One region of the Aeromonas sp. R6-2 genome, then DNA from elsewhere that is predicted to be linked to it. Evidence: riboswitches for the same ligand, from Rfam matches in the RefSeq annotation. Region 1 holds a riboswitch; the other holds the start of a gene.
The links. A riboswitch is a leader RNA that binds a small molecule or an ion and turns the genes downstream of it on or off. The one in region 1 is predicted to bind cyclic di-GMP.

Region 1 (4,201 bases):
CCAGGCCATGGGTACCACCTGTCACGCCCTGCCAACCACGGGTGTAGTAAGGCACGCCGACGTTGATCTTGCCGGCAGCCAAAGCGCCACGGAAATAGTGGGCTGCCCAGGCAGCGTTGAGATAACCGATGCCCCCAAACTCTTTCTGGGTGTAGACCCCCCAGTGAGCCAATTCGGAGTCCTGCTTGTTATCAAACAGGGCGGCATTGTGGTCGACGAAGTGGTTCCAGGCACCGTGGAAGTCATAGGTCATCAGGTTGACGTAATCCAGATACTGAGTGACCTGGAAGTTCTCCATCCCTCGCAGCAGATAGGCCGACGCCGGTGAGGCGATGGTGAGCATATACTTGCGCCCGTCCTCGGTGCCTGCTGCGTCCAGCTTCTCGCGCAGGGTCTGCATCAGCACCTTGTAATTACCGAACAACTTGGCGCGGCACTGGTTGGAGAGGGGGAAGTCATTCGGGTTGCCAGCATCCTTCATGGAAGTGGGGTACTCATAGTCGATGTCGACCCCGTCAAACCCATACTGGCGAATGAAGTTCACCGCCGAGTCGGAAAAAGCAGTGATCCCCGCCGTATTGACGGTGCAGTCCCCCTTGGTGGTAGCCGTGTAGAAACCACGAGTATCGGCCCAGCCGCCGACCGAGATGAGGGTCTTCACGTCCGGATACTGTTTCTTGTATTTGGAGAGCAGGTTGAAGTGGCCTTGATAGGCGAATTCGGGATCCATCTCGGCGCCCGGTACTCCCTCCCAGGTCATCTTGGTGGCCGAGTCATCGACCTTGATAAGGTGGCTCTGCTCATCGACCGATGCGAATGCGTAGTTGATATGGGTGATCTTGCTCCAGGGAATGTCGCTCACCAGATATGAAGGAAGGCCGTTCTTGCCGGTGCGCCAGGAGGTGAAGTAGCCGATCACCCGACGGGCGTGATCGTCCCCCATGCATTCGTAACCATCCGGGCGATAGACCTGACGAATGTCGCAAGATAAGTTGCCACCGCTCGGGGGGGGCGCCGCCTCCTCAACACTGACGGCCACAGCAGCAGACTCGCCGGTCAGACTGGTCTGGTCGGTCGCGACCAGCTTGAGAGATGCACTGCCCTTGGCATCCGGAGTCCAGTTCACCTGCCAGGGGGCGGCATTGTCCTCGCCCACCTTCTTGCCGTCCGCAAACAGCTCGACCCTGGCCACATCGTTATTGGCATCGGTCACGTTGCCGGTCACCGCGACGCTGCGCCCCAGAGTCACCCTGGCGCCGGCGGCAGGGCTGGCAATGGCCACCCTGGGTGCTTCGGGAGCGACCACAGCGGCCACATTGAAGCTGCTGTCGCTCTCGGCCAGCACCTTGCCATCCTTGTCCAGGGCTCGCGCCTTGAGGGCATGACTACCACTCCCTACCGCCTTCCAGACCGCCCCCCACGGGGTGGCCGCGGCGCTAGCCACCAGGGTGCCATCGATCAGATAGTCAACCTTGGCCACGTCTGTGCTGGTTCCGCTCAGGGTGACGGCAAGAGCAACATCGGTGCCCTCGTTAACGGAACTTCCCGCTGCCGGTGAGCTGACGCTCAGCTCGAGGGCGGGAGGCAGACCCCCATCGCTAAAGAGCACCCAGGCATCGCTCCAGTTGACGCCGACACCCGGTTCATAGTGATAGGGCGAGGCACCACACCAACCCGAGTAGGGAAACTCCTTGCACTGGTAGAGGGCTCCGACATTGCTGACGACATCACCGGCGCCATAGCTCTTGCCGGCCTCATAGGGGGGATAGGCTGCCTGCGCCCAGGCGGGCAGAAATGCCACGGCGACCAACGCCGCCAGGCGGGTAGGGACAAAGTGGTTTTGCATTTTTTCTTCCTTGTTGCTTGGCATGGTTATCCAAGGCAAGGACAGACGCGGCAGGTCCACGCAGAGGCAGACAACTGGCATTGGACAGTGCCACTGCACCCGATGAGATCCTGGGAGGCCCCGCTACCCTGGGTCAGATGACCGGTAGGCCGGAAGCTTTGCGTCCCGATCTTTCGATCGGTTTGCCCTTAACCTGGGTTCCGTCAGGAACGAGTCGAGTATAGAAATTGCCCACCTCGCCGACAATCTTTATTCGCGACAAGAAACAACTTATCACTGCCGAGTTCATTCGAACCCCAATGCGTTTCACATTAAAAATCAGAGTGTTGGCTTCATCATAAAACAGATATACGGCCATAAACCCGATCGCAAAAGTGTGCAGCCCATCACTGGTCAGAGCTGGTAGTCATGTGACAATTCGCGCCCCCGCTCCGGCGGGGCTACGGAACTGCATAGAAAAAAATTAAAGGAAATCATCATGCAAGCAACTCGAACCCTGCTCTCACTGGCGGTGGGGCTGGCCCTGGCCGCCCCTGGCGTTCAGGCCGCCTATGTCTGCCCAAGCGATGCACAGCTGACCACCATCCCCACCCTGCAAGGCAGCGATAACAGCAGCCCCCAGGCGACCACGCCCACTGCCAACGGCGCCATCAGTCCCGGCACCTTCCACGTCAAGGGCATCGTCACCACGCTGGGCCAGAGCCTGACCAAGGGCTTCTACCTGACCGATCCTGTGGGTGATGGCAACCCGGCCACCTCGGATGGCATCTTCGTCTACCTCAGCGACAAGAGCTTTGCCAGCAAGTATCCCTACATCAAACCGGGTGCCGAGCTCTGCCTGGAGGCCCAGGTTGAGGAGTACTACGGTGGCACCCAGCTCAAGCTCAAGTTTGACGGCACCACTCCCCGTATTCAGGAGCTGGCCCAAGGCAAGAGTGTGCCGACCCCGGTTCTGCAGATAAATGAAGGGGAGAGCCTGACCCAAGCCCTCAATCGCCATGAGGGAATGCGGGTTCGCCTCGACAGCAGCAGCGATCTGCACCTGACCCGCAACTTCAGCTTCGACTACAAGGTCTATCGCAACAACGTAGAGCTCTCCCACAAGGCACCGCTCATCAAGCCCACCCAGTTGCACGTGGCCAGCGGCGCCGATGCCGTGACCCTGGCTGCCAAGAATGGTGCCAACCGTCTGGTGATCGAATCCGATTACAAGGCGCCGAATGGGGTACTTCCCTGGTTCCCGGCTCTGGATGCGGATCAGGGCTATCTGCGTATCGGCGATCAGCTCGATGGTCTGGAAGGGGTCGTTGTCTACAACAAGAACGCCTTCCGCCTGGTCGTACCGAACGATGTCACCCTGACCGCAGGTAACCTGCTGCGTAGCCAGGGAGAGGACCGCCAGAGCGCACCGGCCCGCACTCCCGGCAGCGACCTGCGAGTCGGCAGCTTTAACGTGCTCAACTACTTCACCAGCCACTCCAGCATTGGCGGCGATCTCAACGTCCTGTGCAAGGATCAAGCGGATGCCGACAATGCCAAGGGTTGCAACCGCGGAGCCAAGACCCAGGCCGAGTTCGAGAAGCAGCGCACCAAGATAGCCAATGCCATCACAGAGATGGACGCAGACCTGCTCGGTCTGATGGAGATGGAAAACAACGGCTTTGGTGACAACTCAGCCATCCATAATCTGGTCAGTCGCCTCAATGAACAGCAGAAGGATGCGAGCAAGCACTATGCCTATGTTCGCCTGCCTGCCGCCCTGCTGACCGGTGAGAAATTCTTCGGTGGCGATGCCATCATGGTGGCCATGCTCTATCGTCCGGCCAAGCTGACCCCGGCGGGGGATGCCGCCGTCATCAAGATGCCGGAGCAGCGTTACACCGTCGGTGGCGTCGCCAAGAGCGCCGGCCAGCGCGACTCCCTGGTACAGAGCTTCACGGTTGCGGGCAGCAAGGATCCCCTGACTCTGGTGGTCAACCACCTCAAGTCCAAGGGCTCGGGTTGCTATGAGAATGGTGATGGCAAGACAGAGCCTGCCGATCTGCAGGGCAAGTGCACCGAGTTCCGCGTCACCGCCGCCAAGGTACTGGGCGAAGCGGTCAGCAAGCTGCCTGGCCAGGTACTGCTGGTGGGGGACTTCAACTCCTACGCCAAAGAGGATCCGATCCGCGTCCTGACCGACTACCAGCCGGCCAGCAGCGAGCGCAAGATAGTCTCGGCTTCTCACACCTTTATTGGCGAGCAACCCTACGAGCAGTTGGGACGCGAGATCACCAAGAGCTATGGTCTCGTCGATCTCAACGTCAAGTTCAACAAGGAGAAGGCCATCTCCTACAGCTATGATGGCGAGCTGGG
Region 2 (4,201 bases), on a different contig from region 1:
TTCTCGCCGCGGTGAGCCACGATCTCACCCAACCCCTCAATGCCGCCAAGTTGTTTGCGTCGGCCCTGCGCGAGCAGCTGCCACCGGGTGAGCCGGCGCACCTGGCCGAGCGCATCGACACGGCCCTGGAGGCGGCCGAGGATCTCATCTCGGACTTGCTCGATATCTCCCGCCTCGAGGCCGGCAAGTTCAAGGCGCGCAAGAGCGACTTTCTCCTGGCCGGGGTGCTGGAGACCCTCCAGGCGGAGTTCGGAGTGCTGGCCAAGGCGGGCGGGATGGACCTCACTGTGGTGCCCTGCTCCCTGACGGTTCACTCGGACGCCAGGCTGCTGCGCCGGGTGCTGCAGAACTTCCTCACCAACGCCTTTCGCTACAACCCGGGGGGCAAGGTGTTGCTCGGCTGTCGCCGGGTCGGCGATCGAGTGCGCATCGAGGTATGGGACAACGGCCCCGGCATACCGCAAGAGAAGCAGAGCGAGATCTTCGAGGAGTTTCTGCGCCTCGACCACTCCCGCACCGCTATGGAGCAGGGGCTTGGACTCGGGCTGGCTATCGCCCGTGGCATCGCCACCGTGCTGGGCCATCAGATAGGGATGCGCAGCTGGCCCGGGCGTGGCTCAGTCTTCTCCCTCACCCTGGCCTGCGTCGCCCCCCTCGGGGTCAGCCTCAGGCCGAGTATGCCTGTGGCCGCCAGCGACTCACTGCTGGCGGGGTGCCGGGTGATCTGCATCGACAACGAGCCGGAGATCCTGCTGGCCATGGAGTCCCTGTTGCGCCGCTGGGGATGCGAGGTGCGCTGTGTGGCGGATGCCGAGGGGGCCAGCAACGCCGTGGAGAGCGGGTTTGTGCCGGATCTGGTGCTCTCCGATTACCACCTGGATCGCGGACAGAGTGGTCTGCAGGCGCTGGAGCGGTTGCGGCTTCTTCATGGTGAGCCGATCCGCGGCATCATCATCAGCGCCGATCGTAACCCGGATCTGCTGCGCCGTATCCGGGAGCAGGGCCACGGTTATGTGAGCAAGCCGGTCAAACCTCTCAAGCTGCGAGCCCTGATGAACAGCCTGCTTGGCGACGTGGCGTGACGCAGCTCCCATTATTCATCACCGAATAGAAGTGGCTTGTTGCAGTGGAAACGGGGGAGTTAGCCCCCCATTGGGGGATGTTTATCGTCCGTTTCCCGTAACAGGACCACTTTGAATACTTATCACCTGTCATTTTTACTAGGTGGCCTTTCTTCCTGCTCCCCCCCTATATTTGGTATGCGATTTATTTTCGTCGCGAAACAAGTTGTGTTAAGGGCAAACCGGTCGAAAGGTCGGGACGCAAAGCCTCCGGTCTAAGGGTCTGAAAGACCTAAGATAGCGGGGCCTCCACGGGTTGTTGGGCCGCCTTTGCCAAGGGGTAGCCCGTACCTGTCCGTTGCGTTCACCTGTTCGGCTATTACCGGGGTAGCGCCTCCTCTGGCACTGCTCCCGGTGCAACCTCTCCCGATGATGTATCGGGCGATGACCAAAAAAACGACACAATTTCGAAAGCAGCGGTATCGCCGGGTGCCTATAACAGGCACACCTCGATGCCAACGGCTTGCTGCAATGCTGCTCTGATCATCTGGCCTTGCCCTGGGTCCGATGGCTCGGCGGTGATACACCCTCGTGCCAAGCGGGGGAAAACTCCATAACAAACAGGGATTTTCACTATGCTAAGTCCAAAACTCACACCGCTGGCCCTGCTGGTCGGCACCCTGGCGGCGACCACTGCGCATGCGGCGGCACCGGGTAAACCCACCATAGGTTGGGGTGAGACCAAATTCGCCATCATCGAGGTGGATCAGGCTGCCACCGCCTACAACAAGCTGGTCAAGGTCAAAGACGCTGCCGATGTCAGCGTGAGCTGGAACCTCTGGAGTGGCGATGTCGGCCAGACTGCCAAGGTGTTGCTCGATGGCAAGGAGGTGTGGTCCGGTCCGGCTGCGGCCTCCGGCACGGCCACCTTCAAGGTGAGCAAAGGGGGGCGTTACCAGATGCAGGTGGCCCTCTGTAATGGGGATGGCTGCACCCTCTCAGACGCCAAGGAGATAGTGGTGGCCGACACCGACGGCAGCCACCTCAAACCCCTCAAGGCGCCGCTGCAGGAGAACAACAAGCCCTACGTCAACAAGTCGGGCAAGGTGGTGGGCGCCTACTACGTGGAGTGGGGTGTCTATGGTCGCAAATTTACCGTCGACAAGATCCCGGCCCAAAACCTCACCCATATCCTCTACGGTTTCACCCCCATCTGCGGTGGTAACGGCATCAATGACAGCCTCAAGGCCATCGAGGGGAGCTTCGAGGCGTTGCAGCGTGCCTGTGCCGGTCGTGAAGATTTCAAGGTGGCCATGCACGATCCCTGGGCCGCCATCCAGATGCCCCAGAGCGGCCTGACCGCCTATGACGAGCCCTACAAGGGGAACTTCGGTGCCCTGATGGCGCTCAAACAGGCCTACCCGGATCTCAAGATTCTCCCCTCCGTGGGCGGCTGGACCCTCTCCGACCCCTTCTATTTCCTCGGTGACAAGAGCAAGCGCGACACCTTCGTCGCCTCGGTGAAAGAGTTCCTGCAGACCTGGAAGTTCTTCGACGGGGTGGATATCGACTGGGAGTTCCCGGGTGGACAGGGGGCCAATCCCGGCCTGGGTGGGCCGAACGATGGCCAGACCTATGTGACCTTGATGAAAGAGCTGCGTGCCATGCTCGACGAGCTGGAGGCCCAGACCGGGCGCAAGTATGAGCTCACCTCGGCCATCAGTGCCGGTGGCGACAAGATCGCCAAGGTGGACTACAAGGCGGCCCAGCCCTACATGGATCACATCTTCCTGATGAGCTACGACTTCAACGGCGCCTGGAGCAATACCGAGTTGGGTCACCAGACCAACCTCTACGCGGCGAGCTGGGATCCGGCCACCAAGTACACCACCGACAAGGGGGTAAAGGCGATGCTGGATCAGGGGGTCGAGCCCGGCAAGCTGGTGGTGGGTGCCGCCATGTATGGTCGGGGCTGGACCGGGGTGAGTGGCTATCAGGCCGGCAACCCCTTCACCGGTACCGCCACCGGCCCGGTCAAGGGAACCTGGGAGAACGGCGTCGTGGATTATCGCGACATCGTCAACAACCGTATGGGCGCAGGCTGGGAGAAGGGGTATGACGAGATGGCCGAGGCCCCCTATCTGTTCAACGCCGGTACCGGCGATCTGATCAGCTTCGACAACGACCGCTCGGTCAAGGCCAAGGGACAGTACGTGCAGGCCAACCAGCTGGGTGGTCTGTTCGCCTGGGAGATCGACGCCGATAACGGCGACATCCTCAACGCCATGCACGAAGGGCTCGGCAATGGGGATGGTGGCACCACTCCGCCGGTCAACAAGCCGCCGGTGGCCAATGCCGGCAGCGATGTGAGCGCGACCGGCCCGACCGAGGTCATCCTCAACGGCAGCGCCTCTCACGATCCGGAAAATGGTGTGCTGACCTACAGCTGGAAGCAGCTCTCGGGCCCGCAAGCCTCTCTGCTCGACGCCAGTCAGGCCAAGGCCAGAGTGGTGCTCGACGGGGTCAGTTCCGACATCAATCTGGTGTTCGAACTGACCGTCACCGACGATCAGGGGCTCAAGGCCAGCGATCAGGTGGTGGTGACCAACAAGGCACCCCAGCCCAATCTGCCTCCCGTGGTCACTGTGCCGGCCAGCGCCAGCGTGGAGTCGGGCAAGCAGGTGACCATCCAGGCCAGCGCCAGCGATCCCAACGGGGACGCGCTCACCTATCAGTGGACGGTACCCGCCGGCCTCACCGCCACCGGGCAAACCGGTGCCACCCTGGTGGTCACAGGCCCGAGCGTTACCGCCGATACCCCCTATGATCTGACCCTGACCGTCTCCGACGGCGCGCTGGATACCAGCGTGGCGACGCGCCTGACCGTCAAGCCTGCCAGCACCGGGGGCGGTTGCCAGACCACTGACCCGGAGGCGGCCAACTGGCCTGCATGGCAGGGGAGCAAGACCTATAACGGCGGCGAGAAGGTGAGCCACAACCAGCTGGTGTGGCAGGCCAAGTATTGGACTCAGGGCAACGAGCCGAGCCGTACTGCCGACCAGTGGCAGTTGCTGAGCCAGGTACAGCTCGGTTGGGATGCCGGTGTCGCCTACAACGGCGGCGATCGGGTCAACCACAAC

Region 2: another riboswitch for cyclic di-GMP. It lies ahead of AB5Y48_RS02495 (glycosyl hydrolase family 18 protein); the one in region 1 lies ahead of AB5Y48_RS15380 (glycosyl hydrolase family 18 protein).

The regions. Positions count from the first base shown of each region.
Region 1 covers NZ_JBFODE010000057.1:18,628-22,828, forward strand. The annotation lists gene AB5Y48_RS15380 (glycosyl hydrolase family 18 protein) at 1-1,846, opposite strand, end outside; cyclic di-GMP riboswitch class I at 1,957-2,043, opposite strand; gene AB5Y48_RS15385 (ExeM/NucH family extracellular endonuclease) at 2,325-4,201, shown strand, end outside.
Region 2 covers NZ_JBFODE010000015.1:18,617-22,817, reverse strand. The annotation lists gene AB5Y48_RS02500 (PAS domain-containing hybrid sensor histidine kinase/response regulator) at 1-1,082, shown strand, start outside; cyclic di-GMP riboswitch class I at 1,288-1,375, shown strand; gene AB5Y48_RS02495 (glycosyl hydrolase family 18 protein) at 1,697-4,201, shown strand, end outside.